Asticcacaulis excentricus CB 48: one gene and its partner. The protein of the gene in region 2 binds, or shares a complex with, the protein of the main gene of each other region. Links are inferred from orthologs where the notes say so. Each region holds a gene or a part of one and is shown on either strand. Other genes may lie near its edges.

Evidence for each region.
Region 1: the proteins of accB (region 2) and ASTEX_RS11640 are in contact, whole or in part, in a solved structure (PDB 8UXZ), measured with the Escherichia coli proteins. The link is inferred for Asticcacaulis excentricus CB 48 from one-to-one orthologs.

What each region holds. Positions count from the first base shown.
Region 1 is NC_014816.1:2,561,904-2,571,132, forward strand. Bases 1-2,981 are described here. They hold ASTEX_RS11640 (acetyl-CoA carboxylase carboxyltransferase subunit beta), read right to left. Parts: upstream 1,970-2,981; coding sequence 1,031-1,969; downstream 1-1,030. Other genes in these bases: ASTEX_RS11630 (bifunctional folylpolyglutamate synthase/dihydrofolate synthase), read right to left, coding at 1-15; ASTEX_RS11635 (hypothetical protein), read right to left, coding at 456-752; trpA (tryptophan synthase subunit alpha), read right to left, coding at 2,083-2,901; trpB (tryptophan synthase subunit beta), read right to left, coding at 2,904-2,981. In the rest of the region: more of trpB, read right to left, coding at 2,982-4,100; ASTEX_RS11655 (phosphoribosylanthranilate isomerase), read right to left, coding at 4,153-4,815; ASTEX_RS11660 (glucokinase), read left to right, coding at 4,937-5,881; large-conductance mechanosensitive channel protein MscL, read right to left, coding at 5,916-6,311; ASTEX_RS11670 (integration host factor subunit beta), read right to left, coding at 6,340-6,636; rpsA (30S ribosomal protein S1), read right to left, coding at 6,949-8,637; cmk ((d)CMP kinase), read right to left, coding at 8,840-9,229.
Region 2 is NC_014817.1:694,504-703,558, forward strand. Bases 127-2,933 are described here. They hold accB (acetyl-CoA carboxylase biotin carboxyl carrier protein), read left to right. Parts: upstream 127-1,187; coding sequence 1,188-1,679; downstream 1,680-2,933. Other genes in these bases: ASTEX_RS14915 (hypothetical protein), read right to left, coding at 127-397; thiS (sulfur carrier protein ThiS), read right to left, coding at 399-602; aroQ (type II 3-dehydroquinate dehydratase), read left to right, coding at 696-1,136; accC (acetyl-CoA carboxylase biotin carboxylase subunit), read left to right, coding at 1,702-2,933. Also shown: more of ASTEX_RS14915, read right to left, coding at 1-126; more of accC, read left to right, coding at 2,934-3,063; aat (leucyl/phenylalanyl-tRNA--protein transferase), read left to right, coding at 3,482-4,132; ASTEX_RS14945 (DUF2155 domain-containing protein), read right to left, coding at 4,069-4,887; ASTEX_RS14950 (NADH:ubiquinone oxidoreductase subunit NDUFA12), read right to left, coding at 4,887-5,282; ASTEX_RS14955 (TSCPD domain-containing protein), read left to right, coding at 5,529-8,297; ASTEX_RS14960 (aspartate-semialdehyde dehydrogenase), read right to left, coding at 8,445-9,055. UniProt on the Escherichia coli protein: This protein is a component of the acetyl coenzyme A carboxylase complex; first, biotin carboxylase catalyzes the carboxylation of the carrier protein and then the transcarboxylase transfers the carboxyl group to form malonyl-CoA.

The DNA of each region.
Region 1 (9,229 bases), on a different replicon or contig from region 2:
AAGTCGGTCGGTCATAATGCGCTCTTAGCACCTCTACGGATCAAGCGGTATAGCCCAGAACCAAAGTGCAACTTTCGCAGGGATCTGGATTTAATGCCGAAAGCAACGAGACAGGGTTGATGCCAGCGGGGCAAGAGGTGCACGATCAAGCCAACGTGGCTCAATTAAGAAGAATAAGATGCCAAATTTGGCTCTTTATATTGGCTCTGCAGACATAAGGGGTCAAATCTGGCACCTTAATGGGAACAACAAACCCGCGCATACAAAAGGCGTCCGTCATACTTGACGCCACGGCTCGAACTTTAATCCCATCCGAAAATCACTGATGCGCAACCCGAGAAACGTCTGACTCGCCAGGCTCTCACCCAATTACCCTCCCCCGCGGGTTAGGACCACGTCCAGCATGAGCGCCAACGCAATAACTGGGTCCAGCCCCTGGGAAACTCTGAAAACGCCTAGAACGAGCTCAAATTCAAGAAGAGGTCTCCAAGGCCATTTCCAAAGAGCGTTGCCATTGTGATGACAATAGCGACCACAACATAGGCCACCCAACGACGCCGAGCGCCATGGCTAAGGTTTAAGAGGGCCAGCTCATAATCCGAACGCGCAATTCGGCCGTTTTCCAACTCAAAACTGAGCCTAGACTTGACTTGAAAGCGCTTTATTGAATGGACCACAAATACGAGCGACATAACGAGAAAGGCGATGCCTAATTGCTCGCCTGGATCAGAAACCAATAAAAAACCGTCCACTATATGACCTCCACGACATGGTTTTTGGAGACGATGCTATCCCCATGCAATATAGAGGCCCTGAACAGGTTCAGCGGATGCAGTAAGCTGAATTAAATTTAAGCAATGTGGTGCCACTCAAAAACGAATGACCTGGGTCAATGCAGCCGCGGGCCACATGAACGCGAACGCCGCCGCTTACCGCGTTGAAAAAAGCCCGCATGGAGTGTGCAACCGGCCAGCAGCCTTTCGCCGTCACAGGCTTCTGTTCGTCACCGGCTACGCGTTGGAAGGCAGGGTCAATAACCCTGGCGGCGTTTACCATCCATCAGCATGGACATCAGAGCACCCAGAACTTCGGGAAGTTCCGCACGCGGAACAACGCGATCTACCATGCCCTTATCAACAAGATACTCGGCGCGCTGGAAGCCTTCGGGCAGCTTTTCGCGGATGGTGGTTTCGATCACACGCGGTCCGGCAAAGCAGATCAGCGCACCAGGCTCCGCCAGATGAATGTCGCCCAGCATGGCGTAAGACGCCGACACACCACCCGTCGTCGGGTCGGTGAGGACAACGATATAAGGCAGTTGCGCGGCCTTCAGTTCCTGAATAGCGAGCGTCGTGCGCGCCAATTGCATCAGGGACAGTGTCCCTTCCTGCATTCGCGCCCCACCCGAAGCCGTAATGGCAACCAGAGGCACCTTTCGCTCAGCGGCATAACGGCAGGCGGCGATAAAGGCTTCACCGGCAGCCATGCCAAGCGAGCCACCCATGAAGGTAAAATCCTGCACCAGCACCACGCAAGGAACGTCCGCCACCTTGCCATAGCCGATCTGCATGGTGTCCTTAGCGCCAGAGGCGTCACGCGCGGCCTTTAGGCGCTGCGAATAGGGTTTGCCATCAGAGAAATGCAGCGGGTCTTCCGGCACGGCCGGGGTGTCGAGGGCTTCGTATTCACCGTTGTCGAAGGTGAAGCTGAGGCGCGTCTGGGCATTGATGCGCATATGCCGGCCCGTCGGCGTCACCCAGAGTGAGGCTTCGAGATCGGGGCGGTAGATCATCTCGCCCGTGTCTGGGTCCTTGACCCAGAGGTTTTCAGGCGTTTCGCGCTTGGACACAAATTTGGAGACGCCGGGGGCGATCTTGGCGAGCCATCCACCGCTGTCGCGGCGGTCCGTGGGTCGGGCGGTATTCGTCAAAGCGCGTCTACTCTTGGCTAATTTATCGGCAATGGCCATGTAAGGTCACTAACTCCGGGGGCGCTCAAAAATCTATGCATTTTTCTGAGGTCAGCCGTGCCAAAAAAGGGTTAATGAACCCTTTCATTGACAGGCTTCCACAGTTTGAGGGCCTAGTTTCTCGCGTTACGGACAGCCTGAGCCAAAAGGCTCGCGGTTTCCAGCACTTTTGTGTTGGATGGGGAATTTTCAAGTAAAGATTTCGCTACTGCGTCTACCAGCACGGAACCGACAACGCTGCCGTCGGCGATACGGGCGACTTCGGCGGCACGCTCTGGCGTCTTGATGCCGAAGCCCACCACAACGGGCAGGTTGGCAACCTCACGCACATGGGACACGGCCTCGCGGATCCCCTCGGCGTCGGCTTCCTTTACGCCGGTGACGCCTGCCACGGAGACGTAGTAGACGAAGCCCTTCGTGCGCTTCACCAGCGTTTTCAGACGATTGTCGTCGCTCGTCGGCGTTATCAGGCGGATCAGGGCCACGTCAGCGGCATCGAGCGCATCGATCAAACGCTCGGCCTCTTCCGGCGGACAATCGACGACGATCACCCCATCAACCCCGGCTTTGGCACAGGCTTCAGCAAAGGCCGGATAGCCCATATTCTCAACGGGGTTCATATAGCCCATCAGAATGAGCGGGGTTTTGGCGTCGGATTCACGAAAGCGTGAAGCCAGCGCAAAAACGTCGGCCATACGCGTGCCATTCTTCAGCGAGCGTTCGGCGGCCAGCTGGATGATCGGGCCTTCGGCCATCGGGTCGGAAAACGGGAAGCCCAGCTCGATAATATCGGCCCCGGCCTCCACCAACCCTTTCAAAAGGTCGAAAGAGGTATCGAGGTCCGGATCGCCGGCCATGATGTAGGAGACAAAAGCCGCCCGATTCTGCGCCTTGAGTTCGGCGAAGCGGGCGTCGATACGCGCGACTGACACGGTTAGAGATTCCCCATTTGCTGACCGAGCGCCTTGGCGACGGTGAAAATGTCTTTATCGCCCCGACCCGAAAGGTTGAGCACGATGACGCCGCCCTTACCGATCTCCTTGGCCAGATCACCCAGGCGGGCGATGGCGTGCGAGGATTCGAGCGCCGGGATAATGCCTTCAAGGCGCGACGTCAGCTGGAAGGCCTCCAGAGCCTCCTCGTCCGTGGCATAGACGTAACGGGCGCGACCCGTGTCGAACAGGTGCGCGTGTTCCGGCCCAATGCCAGGATAGTCGAGACCGGCCGAAATCGAGTGCCCTTCAAGGATCTGCCCGTCCTCATCCTGAAGCAGATAGGTGCGGTTGCCGTGCAAAACGCCCGGTCGGCCGCCGTTCAGCGAGGCCGCGTGGCCATTATAGACATCAAGCCCGTGACCGGCGGCTTCAACACCGACGATCTTCACGCTCTCATCATCAATGAAGGGGTGGAACATGCCGATGGCGTTCGAACCCCCACCGACGCAGGCGATAACAGCGTCAGGCAGGCGGCCTTCGGCCTCCAGAATCTGTTGGCGCGTCTCCTTGCCGATGATGGTCTGAAAGTCGCGCACCATCTCCGGATAGGGGTGCATGCCGGCGGCGGTGCCAATCATATAATAGGTATCGTGGACATTGGTGACCCAGTCACGCAGCGCCTCGTTCATGGCGTCTTTCAGCGTGCCATTACCATTGGTCACCGGGTGCACCTTGGTGCCCATCAGTTGCATACGGAAAACATTGGGTTTTTGGCGTTCGACGTCGAGCGCACCCATATAGACCGTACACGGAAGATCGAACTTCGCGCACACGGTAGCAGAAGCGACACCGTGCTGACCGGCCCCGGTTTCAGCGATAATTCGCGTGCGGCCCATACGGCGCGCCAGCAGGATCTGACCGATGCAGTTATTGATCTTATGCGCGCCGGTGTGGTTCAGTTCTTCGCGCTTGAAATAGATTTTGGCGCCACCAAAATACTCTGTCAGGCGCTCCGCCAGATACAGCGGGCTCGGGCGACCGACAAAATATTTGAGAAGATGGTGGTACTCCGCCCAGAAGGCCTCATCCTCTTTCGCCTGCGCCCACGCTTCGCCCAGTTCGAGAACGAGCGGCATAAGGGTTTCGGGGACATAAAGCCCACCGAACTCACCGAAACGGCCCTTGGCGTCCGGCATATTGTAGCGATTGGTCAGGATGGCATCATCCACGGTGAAAGGTCCTTCTGGATTAAAGCCCTTTTACGGCCTTAAGAAACTGAGAGATCAGTGCTGCGTCTTTTAGTCCCGGTGCCCGCTCAACACCAGAAGAAACATCGACCATCTTCGCTTTCGACTGTGAAACCGCTTCGGCAACGTTCCACGGGTTGAGCCCGCCGGCGAGTAACCACGGGCGTAACGACGGGTAGCCTTCCATCAGCGTCCAGTCAAAGCGCGCCCCGACCCCGCCGGGCAGGGTGGCATCCTTCGGCGGTTTGGCATCAAACAGCAAATGCTCAACCACCTCTTCATAAGGCGCGGCCGCCAGCACATCGGCACGGCTTTCGACACTGATGGCCTTGATGAGCGGAATGCCAAAGCGCGCGCGGATATGACGCACACGCTCAGGACTTTCATGGCCATGCAACTGGATCAGGTCGGGCCGAACGTTTTGCGCGATTGTCTCAAGCAGGGCATCATCCGGATCAACCACGACACTAACGCACTGCGTTTTTTTATTCATGTGCGCAGTATAAGAAGTCGCATTTGCAATCAACTGAGCCATGCGCTCCAAGTCAAGATGCCTCGGGCTTTTCGGAAATGAGATGAAGCCCAACATGCCAGCGCTGTCATCTATCGCGATGCGAGCGCTAACATCATCGGTAATACCGCAAATTTTCGCCAAAATGGTCATAAAACGCCTTGATTTTTAAATCAGATGCGCCGAGCTTTAAGAAAAATCAAGAATTAGCGCGCTAATTCTCGACTCACAAAAAGCGCGCCGGACAAACGGTGCACCGTACAGGGGATAGTATATGACCGCCGTTCTTTTGAGCGATCTCTCCAATAGCGCTCACATGAAGCTGGCACTTGTAACGCCAGGGGCGCGCCCGACAGAGGCAACCCTTTATCCATGCAAGTCGATCGAAGAATTTAACGCTTCCATAATCGATTTTCTCGAAGCCAACAACCAGCCCGAACTGATGGCGGCCGCGGTTTCAGCGTGCGGCTGGGAAGTGGATGGCGGGTTTTCCATGCCCAACCATGGCTACCGCATCGACCGTCAGCATCTGCGCGACCTTCTGAACATTCAGCGCCTGCACGTTGTCAATGACTGTGTATGTAAGGCCATGGCGGTGGATCGTCTGTTCACCTCCGAGCTCGTCAAGGTCTGCGGCGGCGAAGGCGAGGACGGGCAGGCCCGCGCACTGGTCGGGGCCGGACGCGGACTTGGGCTGGCCGGCATAATTATGGATGATCTGGGGCATCCGACCGTGCTGCCCTGCGAGGGCGGTCATGCCGATCTGGCAGTGACAACGCCGCGTGAAGCGCAGGTTTTTGAGCATCTGGAGCGCAAATACGGCCACGTCTCGCGCGAGCGCGTCGTCAGTATGCAGGGTCTGGCAGAAATCTATGAAATTTTAGGGCAGGTCGATGCGGGCGATAACCGCCGCGTGAATGCTTCCGAAGTGGTCGCCTTGGCCCATACCGATGATGCACGTGCGCTTGAAGCCGTCAGCCTCAGTCAGGGTTTTCTGGCCGCTATGGCCTCCGACACGGCTCTAATGCTGGGGGCGCGCGGTGGCATCTATCTGGCGGGCGAGTATGTGGAACTGATCAGCGACCTGATCGACTGGTCCGCCTTTGAGGCGCGTTTCAATGACAAGGGGCGCTTGCGCGGCTATATGCAGGACATACCGGTCTTTTTCGTCCGGGCGCGCGACCTGGAACTGATCGGTCTGGCGACGCTGTTCGGGTAAAAGAAAAGGCGCGGAAACCGCCGCGCCTTTTCATCTATTTCTTCTTCAGCTCTTCAAGGATACCGGCAAGCAGGTCCTTCTCCGAAGGCCCCGGATCGGCTGCGGGCGCAGCCGGCGGCGGGAAGAGGCGGTTGATCGCCTTGACCACCATGAAGATGGCCGCACCGATAATCACGAACTGAATCAGCGTGTTAATAAAGATGCCGTAGCTGATCGCCACTTCGGGCGTGTCGGCGACGGCGGCTTTCAAGACCAGTTTGAGGTCGGAAAAATCCACGCCACCCGTCAGTAACCCGATCGGCGGCATGATGATATTGTCAACGAGCGATGACACGATCTTGCCGAACGCGCCGCCAATGACGACACCGACAGCCAGATCGATGACGTTGCCGCGCATCAGGAAGGTTTTAAATTCTGAAACAATGCTCACGGGCACCCCCTCTGTTTATAGGTTTGTTTTATTCGTTGTCGTCGCCCGACAGGTTCAGGCGTTCGCGCAGTTCCTTGCCGCTTTTGAAGAAGGGCACGTGTTTGGCGGGAACCGATACGGCTTCACCGGTGCGCGGATTGCGCCCCACACGCGCCGGACGTGAGCGCACGGAAAAGGCCCCGAAGCCCCGAAGCTCGACCCGACCACCCTTTTCGAGCGTCTCTATCATGGATTCCAGAATCAGATTGACGATCCGTTCGACGTCTTTTTGCGTCATATGCGGATACTCGGACGCCAAACGCTCGATCAGTTCCGATTTTAACATCTTATCCCCCGAACATAGGTTCGAAATATGTAGGCGTCCATTGATCCGCGGTTTTGAATCTTATGACCACGTTGCAACGCAGCCGGACACCCGCCAGCACATCATCTTGCGAGCATGATCGAAAACGAAAGCCGCTTCAAGGGGTTGTTTCAAAAATTAATAGCCGCTGAAGCGAAATGTATACGGAAAATGCCGACATCAGCACGAGTCTGCACATGTTGAACGCTGCGGCGCACAAAAAAAGCCCCCGCATTTCAGTTCTTGCGAAGCTGAATGCAGGGGCAGCATTAAAGACGCTTGCGTCTAAAAGGCTTACTCTTTGGTCGAACCGCGCAGAGCCGCACCCAGGATGTCGCCCAGCGAAGCGCCGGAGTCCTGAGAGCCGTACTGCTCGATGGCCTGCTTTTCGTCGGCCATTTCCAGAGCCTTGATCGAGACGGACACCTTGCGGGCGGCCTTATCGACATTGGTGATCTGGGCATCGACGCGGTCACCCACGGCGAAGCGCTCGACGCGCTGCTCGTTGCGGTCGCGCGACAGGTCCGACTTACGGATGAAGGCCGAAACCTGCGCATCGTCTTCGCCAAACTTGACTTCGATACCGCCCGAAGTGACTTCGGTGACGGTCACGGTCACGGTCTGGCCCTTGCGGAAGGTGTCGCCCGACATCGGATCGCCGCCAAGCTGCTTGATACCCAGCGAGATGCGTTCCTTTTCGACGTCAACGTCCAGAACCTTAGTCTTGACGATGTCGCCCTTCTTGTACTTGGCAATCGCTTCTTCGCCCGCGACGTTCCAGTCGAGGTCGGAGAGGTGGACCATGCCGTCGATGTCGTTTTCAAAGCCGACGAACAGACCGAATTCGGTCGCGTTCTTCACTTCGCCTTCGATCACCGAGCCAATCGGGTGCTTGGACAGGAAGTCATCCCACGGATTGTTCTGAGCCTGCTTGAGGCCCAGCGACACGCGGCGCTTGCCGGCATCGACTTCCAGCACGACCACATCGACTTCCTGAGAGGTCGAAACGATCTTGCCCGGATGGACGTTCTTCTTGGTCCACGACATTTCCGAAACGTGCACCAGACCCTCAACGCCCGACTCCAGCTCGACGAACGCGCCGTAGTCAGTGATGTTGGTGATACGACCGGTGAACTTGCCACCGACAGGGTACTTGGCTTCGACACCGTCCCAGGGATCAGATTGCAGTTGCTTCATGCCGAGCGAAATGCGCTGCGTGTCCGGATTGATCTTGATGATCTGGACGCGCACGCTGTCGCCAACATTGAGGACCTGCGACGGATGCGAAACGCGCTTCCACGACATGTCGGTAACGTGCAGCAGGCCGTCGATGCCGCCGAGGTCAACGAACGCACCGTAGTCGGTGATGTTCTTGACCACACCGTCACGGATTTCACCTTCGGCCAACTGACCGACGAGCTCAGTGCGCTGCTCGGCACGAGCTTCTTCGAGGATGGCGCGACGCGACACAACGATATTGCCGCGCGGACGGTCCATCTTCAGGATGGCGAAGGGCTGTTCCTTGCCCATCAGCGGGGCGATGTCACGCACCGGACGGATATCGACTTGCGAGCCAGGCAGGAAGCCCGAAGCGCCGTCCATATCAACGGTGAAGCCGCCCTTGACGCGGCCGACGATGGTCCCCATGACCGGCTCGCCACGGTTGAAGATGGCTTCGAGACGGGTCCAGGCTTCTTCGCGACGGGCCTTCTCACGGCTGATGACCGCTTCGCCCATGGCGTTTTCGACGCGTTCCAGATAGACTTCGACGGTGTCGCCAGTCTTGATGTTGGCGGCGTCCGAGCCGAATTCCTTCAGCGAAACGCGGCCTTCGGTCTTCAGACCGACATCGACGATAACGAAGTCCTTTTCCAGGCCGACGACCAGACCGTGTACGACCTGACCTTCGAGCATGTCACGGCCGTGCAGGGATTCGTCCAGAAGGGCCGCAAAATCGTCACGCGACGGATTATAATCGCTCATGTAATCTCAGTTTGGGTTGGCGCTGAGGCGTGGCCGTTTCGAAGACGGCGTAAGCGGACAGGAACGGCGAAGCGCACGGCTTCGGCCACACGGACAGCGGCTTTTTTAAGGGAATGTCACATGCCGGACGCCCAGATTGGGTTTCCGCGGAGCGCCGTTCGTGATCCTGCCTGATAAAAGAGCGCCGATGAGATTGGCCCTTTTAAAAAGAGCCGCGGCGGTCCCTCACGATGCGTCGCGCATGTTCGATGGCCGCCTCTATACCTAAATCGGTCGTATCAAGCAAGACGGCATCATCAGCCATGGACAGCGGTGCCGACGAGCGTGACGAGTCGCGCTCATCACGCAGGCGGATATCGGCCAGCACATCTTCATAAGCCAGATCCGGATTACTCTTTACCAGTTGCAGCCAGCGGCGGTGGGCACGCACCTCGGCGCGGGCAGTGACAAAAATTTTGACTGGCGCATCGGGCGCAATCACTGTGCCGATATCACGCCCGTCAAGGACAGCGCCGCCCGGTTGATGGGCAAAATCGATCTGAAACCGCTTCAGGGCCTCACGCACTTCGGGAAGAGCGGCCACCTGTGAGGC
Region 2 (9,055 bases):
CGCTTGTCCTCATGGACTCGCAATCCCAGACCTTACCCGTCAGACGGACGTAACGGCCCTTGGGCAAGCCGTGTAGCCCTTCCATGAGGTTATCGCGGCCATAGAGCCCCAGTCGCCGACCCTGCAACGCCTTAGAAGAAGCCGCGTATTTAATCTTCGTGTCGCCCTTAGAAAGGAAAAGCGCCCGCGCGTGAACATACCCTTCGACGATGACACAGCGTCCTTTGTGAGCTGCAGGGTCTTTCAGAAGCTGGGGCAGGTCCACCGCCTCGGAGGCACCAGGTTTGAGGCACTCATCGCCGGTCGGGCGCAAACCGGTGTCGTAAACCTTGTCCTGCGCCATGACGGGCAAGGCCAGCAAAACGGACAAAATCAATCCGATCGCCAGCGCCCTCATCTTAATCCCCGCCGCCGACAAAGTGGACGATCTCAAAGCGGTCCCCGGCTTCGATCGGCGTGGCGACATAGGCCGATTTGGGCACGATTTCGAGATTGCGCTCCACCGCCACCTTGCGCGGATCGATACCGATCTGCCCGATCAGGGCCATCACATTGGCGGCCAAAACCTCGGTTTCTTCGCCATTCAACAGAATTTTCGTCATTTTCGGATCGTTTTCGGGCGAAAAAGCCCGCTTTTTCTTGTGAGCAAGCGCAACAGGGGATACAAGACCGCATCCCACAGGATCAGGCTTTGCATGTCGAAACCCATATATGTCCTTAACGGCCCCAATCTCAACCTTCTGGGGGTGCGTGAGCCGGAAATTTATGGATATACACGTCTTTCGGACATCGAGGCCCGTTGTACCGAGCTGGCTGCGGCCCGTCATGTCCCCGTCGTCTTTCGCCAGACGAATCACGAAGGCGAACTGATCGACTGGGTGCAGGAGGCACGCGAACACGCTTCGGTCCTGATTCTCAACCCGGCGGGCTATGGCCATACCTCGGTCGCGTTGCTGGACGCGCTGAAGGCCCTCAGCCAGCCGATCATCGAATGCCATCTGTCGAACCCTCACGCCCGCGAACCGTTCCGCCATCACTCCTATGTGTCGCTGGCGGCCAAGGCGGTTATTGCCGGTATGGGGGCGATTGGCTATGAACTGGCTATCGAGGCGGCCCTACGCCTCATCGAAAAATAGCCCACCGGCCCGTTCTTACGCACGGCCCCACCCCCTAACTAAGGTAAGCGCATGTCATCGCAAAAACCGGTTGACCCGATCGACCCCCGCCTCATTCGCAAGCTGGCGGACATCCTGAAGGAAACCGAGCTGACCGAAATCGAGGTCGAGCAGGGTGAACTGAAGATCCGCGTCGCGCGCACCCTCACCGCCGCGCCGGTGGCCACCTACGCCGCTCAGGTCGCGGCCCCCGCCCCTGTGGCAGCTCCTGCTCCCGCGGCTGCGGCTCCGGTCGCCGCCCCTGTGGCTGCCGAAGCCCCGAAAGCCGCCAAGGACGCGCTGAAATCGCCCATGGTCGGCACCGTCTATCTGTCGCCGCAGCCGGGTGCTGCTACCTTCGTTAAGGTCGGTGACAAGGTGAAGGCCGGTCAGACCCTGCTGATCATCGAAGCCATGAAGACCATGAACCCGATCCCCGCGCCCAAGGACGGCACGGTGTCGGAAATTCTCGTTTCCGACGCCCAGCCCGTCGAATTCGGCGAAGGCCTCGTGGTAATCGACTAACGCCATGTCCGACACCCCCAAACTGTTCGACAAGATCCTCATCGCCAACCGTGGCGAAATCGCCCTGCGCGTCATCCGCGCCTGTAAGGAGATGGGGATTGCCACCGTTGCGGTGCATTCGACCGCCGACGCCAACGCCATGCACGTGCACCTGGCGGACGAAAGCGTCTGCATCGGGCCGCCCGCTGCCGCCAAGTCGTATCTCAACATTCCGTCCATCATCGCGGCTGCCGAAATCACCGGCGCTCAGGCGATTCACCCCGGCTATGGTTTCCTGTCGGAAAACGCCCGTTTCGCCGAAATCGTCGGCGCGCACGGCATGACCTTCATCGGGCCTCAGCCGGACCACATCCGCCTGATGGGCGACAAGATCACCGCCAAGCAGGCCGCCAAGGACTCCGGCATCCCCGTCGTTCCGGGCTCTGACGGCGGCGTGGCCACGGTCGAAGACGCCATCGAAGCGTCGAAGTCCATCGGCTTCCCGCTGATCATCAAGGCCGCCGCCGGCGGCGGCGGTCGCGGCATGAAGGTCGCGGCCAATGCCGATGTGCTGGCCGAACAGGTGATGAGCGCCCAGACCGAAGCCGCTGCGGCCTTTGGTGACGGCACGGTCTATATGGAGCGCTACCTCCAGAAGCCGCGCCATATCGAGATTCAGGTGATCGCCGACAGCCACGGCAATGTCGTGCACCTCGGCGAACGCGACTGCTCGTTGCAACGCCGCCACCAGAAGGTGCTGGAAGAAGCCCCATCGCCCGTCATCGACGCAGCAGCGCGCGACAAGATCGGCATGATCGTCGTCGAAGCCATCCGCAAGATCGGCTATCTGGGCGTCGGCACCATCGAGTTCCTGTACGAGGATGGCGAGTTCTTCTTCATCGAGATGAACACCCGCCTTCAGGTCGAACACCCGGTCACCGAATTTGTCACCGGCGTCGATCTGGTCCGCGAACAGATCCGCATTGCGGCGGGCCTGCCTCTGTCCTTCACTCAGGCCGATATCGACCTGAAAGGCCACGCCATCGAAGTGCGGATCAACGCTGAAAACGCCCGCACCTTCGTGCCGTCACCCGGTACGGTCACCGACTTCCACACCCCCGGTGGCCTCGGTGTGCGCATGGATTCGGCGGTCTATAACGGCTACACCATCCCGCCCTATTACGACTCGATGATCGGCAAGCTGATCGTCTATGGGCGCGACCGTCCCGAAGCCCTGGCCCGCCTCAAACGCGCCCTTCAGGAAACTGTAGTGGCCGGTATCGACACCACGATTCCGCTGTTCCTCGACCTGCTGAACGAAGCCGACATCCAGAAAGGGGATTACAATATCCACTGGCTGGAAAAGTGGATCAAGGCGCAGGAAGAGGCGAAGGTCGTAAGCTGATCGAGCTATGGTGAGCAGGTTGTCATTTCTGGTTACCGCTGACGAACATAATTCGTGGGTATTGCCCGTTGTCGATGACCTGCCACTTACCGACCTGATCGAATCCTATGAGCGGGAAAACGGCTACACCGACCCCGCAGGTGGATATGGTCCAATTAGATGTAACGATTTGGATTTCTCTCGACGGACGATAAATCTTCTGGCGTGCGAGTGCGGTGAAACGGGTTGTTGGCCTCTACAGGCAACCCTGTCTCAAAAAGATGCTTGGGTTGTCTGGTCGGAGTTTCGCCAGCCGCATCGCTCAAATCGGGACTATTCTGGCTTCGGTCCTTTTCAATTTCTGCGTAGCGATCATGACGCTGCTATAAAGGGCTTATGCCTCTACGGTAGCTAATGACGTGACCGAGAGCTGAACATTTTGCAGGAATTCACCCTCGACGATCTGGTCCAATGCTACCGCACCGGCATTTTTCCGATGTCGGATGCGCGCGATGATGAGACCCTGTTTCTGGTCGATCCGCCGCTGCGGGGCATATTGCCGCTGGAAGGCGTGCGTGTGCCGTCGCGGCTGGCGCGCACCGTGCGCAACACCCCCTTCACGGTGAAGATCGACACGGCCTTCCGGCAGGTCATCGAATTGTGCGCCGAAAGCGCCGCCGACCGCGAAAGCACCTGGATTTCTCATTCGATTCAAGAGCTTTACGAGGCCCTCTTCGCGCGCGGTCTGGCCCACAGCGTTGAGGTATGGGACGGCACAAGGCTGGTGGGCGGGCTTTATGGCGTCGCCATCAACGGGGCGTTTTTCGGCGAAAGCATGGTGTCGCGCGCCACGGATGCCTCAAAAATCGCGCTGGTGCATCTGGTGGCGCGGCTGCGTGCCGGCGGCTATCGCCTGCTCGATTGTCAGTTTCTCACCGACCATCTGCGGCAGTTCGGCGTCATCGAAATTCCGCGTGAGGATTACAAGGCGCGCCTGAAAGACGCGCTGTCGGTCGAAGGCGACTTCTACCGGCTGGCGACCGCCGTGACCGGCAAGGGCGTCCTGCAACTGACCACCCAGACGTCATAGACCGGGTGTTCCATGCCGTTGACGCCCGGCGTCGAGGCGTAGGTCCAGCCCTTGAACACGTCCTTGGGCTTGGGCACCGTACCATTGGCCGCCGGCTGCGGCGAGGTGCGCACCTCAAGATAGGTCATGGTGTCGCTCATCGCCTCGTCCTGCGCCGAGGTCTCACAGGCCTTCACCGTATAGACCATGCCGCGATAGCGCTTGGGCTTGCCGACCGGGGCCTCAAAGCGGATCGCCTCACCCGTCACCTTGTCGAGCACGGTCAGGATGGCCGCACTGTAGCGCAGGCGCTTTTCGGGCGGCACCACGACCACAGGGGCTGATGACTGAGACGCGCTGCTGCTGGCCACTGGCGCATTGCCCACCACCTGACCGGCGGAATCGACATAGGGCGTACCCGCCGACGACTGAGCGGTGGCGGATGGCGGAACGGCGGCGGGCGTGCCTGTCCCAACGGCCTGCGGCTGGGTGGCCACCGGGGCCGCCGGGCGATTCACGGTTTGCGTATTGGCCGCACGCTGAGGCGCGTTGCGTTTATTCCCGGTCGGGTCGTAGGGCTTATACTCTACGCCGTCGATGTAATAGGGTTCCGGGTCATAGTCGGCATTGTCGCGCGCATCGCGGCGGTCACGGTTCGACTCACGGCGCGGGGCTTCTTCGTCGGGCGGGATGTTCTGGGCATAGAGCGGCAAGGCGATGGCGGCCACGCCGGCCATCAGCAGCACCGCCCGAACCATCGCGCCGGTCTTTCTCATCAGGGCTTCCACGCCTCGTAATCGCCCGACTTCGACGCCTGACGCTCGCCTTCAGCGTTCAGCGACCCCTTAGGGAACTGCGCGAACGGCGTCCCCGACAGGTTGGGCAGGTGCGGTTTTTCCCACGATTTGCGCGGCAGCGGCGCCACCGTCGGCGGCTCATCGTACATATAGTGCATCCAGCCGTGCCAGTCGGGCGGGATCTTCGAGGCATCGGCATAGCCGTTATAGATCACATAGCGGCGCGGCTTGTCGCCGTAGCTTTCTTTGGTATTGCGGGCCTGATAGTATTTGTTGCCGAATTCGTCGGTCCCGACGAGCTTCGACGTGCGGCCGATGGTGAACAGCGTACCGAGCGTCGCACCGCTCCACCACAAGAAGGCTTTATCCAGCAAGGTCTTACCCTATTTCACTAATTGGCGAAGAGAGAGACTCCGCCGGTTATGCGTCTCCTGACTTATAAAGCGCCGCTGCATCTGCGTAAAGCGCTTCTAAAGGCCACAACCGGCGAATTATCCCCCATGCGGGAGCCACGCAACATATTGTGGATGGATCGGCAGCACGGCCCCACATTTATTGCTGAAAGGTTAAAATCGGTTTAGGCTTTATCCCCAATTCTGCGCGCCAATCCGGGGAAGCCAATGGCAAAGATAATGTCCGGCGATTCTGTCCTGCCTGATCTGTCCTTTGCGGCGCGTGCCGAACAGGCCCAGCCTGTGCTGGAATGGCGCGAAATCGAACGCGGCCCCGACAGTTTCAGCATCCTGTGCCCGCGCGACTGGACCACGGCGCAAAGCGAAGCCTGGCATGACTGGGTCGAAGCCCTGCCGCGCGACCTGCCCGAAGGGGCGTTTCCGCCGGTGGCCGAAGGGCTGGATGGCGCTTTCGACCTCTATGCTCATCGTCTGGCGGCGTGGGGGCGCGTGTATGGCATATTGCGCGAAGACGAGGCGCAGGCCTTTGCGGCCGAACTGGCCGCGACCCTGCGGCTGGGGCTGGCCGCCCCGGCAACAGGTGTGCGAACGGGGCATCGCGTGCCGTTACTGGATGGCACGAAAATCACGCAAACAGAGGCCCGCTACGCCGACATCGAAGATCATGCCTGTGTGCGTGACCTGCGCGACCTGCTGGTCGGGGCGCGCTCCGAAGCCGTCGCCCGCGCCACCCGCGATCAGCTTCACGCCGCCCTGTCCGGCATCACCGCCGCCATTGCGCGCGCCGAGGGCGAACAGCGCGCCAGCCTGCAACACAATCCGGCTCTGGCCCGCGCGGCACTGAAAGCCCGCCGTCTGGGGGCCTCGGACGCCCTCATCCAGTCGGTTATTCAGTCCACGGACGGTTTGACCGGCGACAGCACCCTGCCCGACTGGTCTTTGCAAAATGTCGAGGCCGACCGGCCCGCCCCGGCGGTCATCGTCACCGCGCGCCGCGACCTGATCGCTGCCGGTGATCCGTCGGCGCGTCTGGCGGCGCAGGCGGCACTGGAAAGCGGCCGCCTGTGGATCGCCTTCGATCCGGACGCCGCCGAAGCGCTGGATGACACCCTGATCGCACCGCGCGCCGCGCTCAACGCCTATGGATTCCTTAAGCCAACCGGCTTCGACATCGAAGGCTTTGCCGCCTGTGCCGCCCTGTGGACCGTGGCGCTCGATATCGAAAGCCATCTGGCCTTTGCCACCACGCCCGAAGCCGCTCAGCGTCTGGCCTATCATCGCCCCATTGCCCTCACCGTGGCCGGCCTCAGCGAAACCTTGATGGCGCTGAGCCTGAGTGCGCAAACCGAAGCCGGGCAGGACTTTGCTGCCGCCCTGATGGCCGTGCTCGATGCCGAAAGCGTGCACGCCTCGGCTGTGCTGTCGCGCCACCTGACGCCCTATACCGGGTTCGCCGCCGAACGCGATGACCGCGTGTCGGCGCTGAGCCAGAAACTCTATCGTTTGTCGGGCCTTAAGAGCGCTGACCTTAAGGCGCATGCCCTGACGCGCCTGCAAACGGCGCTGAGACTGGCCAAGCCCACCGGTCTGCGCCACGTGCAGACGACCACCCTGTTTGACGATCCGGAACTGTCGTTGCGGTTGGGCGTGACGCTGGGGGATGCGCCGCTGACCGCCCTGACCGTGGCCATGGAAGGCACCGACGGCGTCTTTGTGCGCGGCCTGCACCCCGCCGTCTGGCAAGGGCTGAACGGCGATGAGCGCGACACGGTGCGGACGCATCTGCTGGGGCATCGCACGCTGGACGGCGCACCGCACATCCATGCTCAGACCCTGAAAGCCAAAGGGCTGAGTGATTTTGAAATCGCGGCCCTCGAAGACGCCCTGATCACCGCCCACAGCCTCGAAGAGGTGGTGTCGCCGGCCGTGCTGGATGCCGATTTCATCAAGGATATCTGGGGCATCAGCGACGAAGACCTGCACGCGCCGGGTTTCAGCCTGCTGCGCCTGATGGGCTTTCCGGCGGACGAAATCACCGAGGCGCAGGCCTTTATCTTCGGCCATGACACCACGGAAGGCCTGCCGGACGCCCTGCGTCAGCGTCTCAGCCCTCCCGCCCTGAAAGCGCGACTGGCCCTGCGGCAAAAACTCGAAAGCTTTGCCTCCGCGCCTGCGGCTTCGGCCCTTGTGCTTGAGTGGAATCAGGGCGTGCCCGACGCGCTCAAGGCCCTGGCTCAGGCAGCCGATAGTGGTCTGCGCGCCATCGGCCTCAAGCGTCAGCCGGCACCCCCATCGCTGACGCTGGATATTCCGGAATTTGAGGAGGCCCGCCGTCCAGCTCCGGAACCCGTGCGCGAAGCCCCGGCCCAGACGGTGATCGAAAAGATCATCGAACGCGACCGCGAACGCCAGAAACTGCCCGACCGCCGCAAGGGCTATATCCAGAAGGCCAGCGTCGGCGGCCACAAGGTCTATCTGCACACCGGTGAATACGAAGACGGTTCGGTCGGCGAAATTTTTATCGACATGCACAAGGAAGGCGCGGCCTTCCGTTCACTGATGAATAATTTTGCCATCGCCGTGTCGATCGGCCTGCAATACGGCGTGCCGCTGGACGAATTTGTCGATGCCTTCGTCTTTACGCGCTTTGAACCGGCGGGCCCGGTCAGCGGCAACGATTCGATCCGCTCGGCGACTTCGATCCTCGATTACATCTTCCGGGAACTGGCGATCTCGTACCTAAACCGCGAAGACCTGTCGAACGCCGATCCGGATGAACTGAACGCTGACGGTCTGGGTCAGGGGCATGGCCTGTCGAAGCTGGCCGATGACGGCAATGAAGGCATTGCCGCCTCGCATCTGATTTCCAAGGGCTTTATGCGCGGACAGCCGGACAATCTGGTCGTCGTACCTTTTGGACGCAAGACCCCGAAAACGGACGATCCGTCCCTGCCGCCCGAAGCGCAGGGGGAATAGTCCAGCCTCCTCCCCTGTGAGCGGCGCGAACGGGGGAGGTGTCGAGCAAGCGAAGCGCGTCGAGACGGAGGGGGCGTTCGGTTGGTCACCCCCTCCGTCTCGTCACTTACGCGACGATTCACCTCCCCCGCTTTGCAGGGGTGGAGATCAGGCCCACGCCTTCTGCTTCAGCCACTCCTCAGCGATCTGCACCGCATTCAAAGCCGCCCCTTTGCGCAGGTTGTCGCCGCTGATGAACAGGGTCAGGCCGTGCGCCACGGTCGGGTCACGGCGGATACGGCCCACCTGCACCGGGTCGCGTCCGGACACCGCCAGCGGATTGGGGACATCGGCGATTTCGACGCCGGGCGCTTCGGCCAGCAGAGCCAGCGCCGCCTCAGGCGTCATCGGGCGCTCGAACTCAGCATTGATCGACAGGGAATGGCCCGTAAAGACCGGCACGCGCACGCAGGTCGCCGCTACCAATAAGTCAGGGATTTCAAGGATCTTGCGGCTTTCGTCGCGCAGCTTCAGTTCCTCTTCCGTATAGCCGTCCTCGCCCAGCACATAGTTGAGCGGCACGACGTTATAGGCGATCGGCACGGCCCATTTGCGCACCGGTCCCAAATCGACCGCCGCTCCGTCCTGCGCCAAAGCGGCGCAGCCGTCGGCCCCCGCCACGATCTGATCACGCAAAATCTCGACGCCTTCCATGCCGCCGCCGGACACGGCCTGATAGGTGCTGGCGATCAGGCGCTTCAATCCCGCCGCCTCATGCA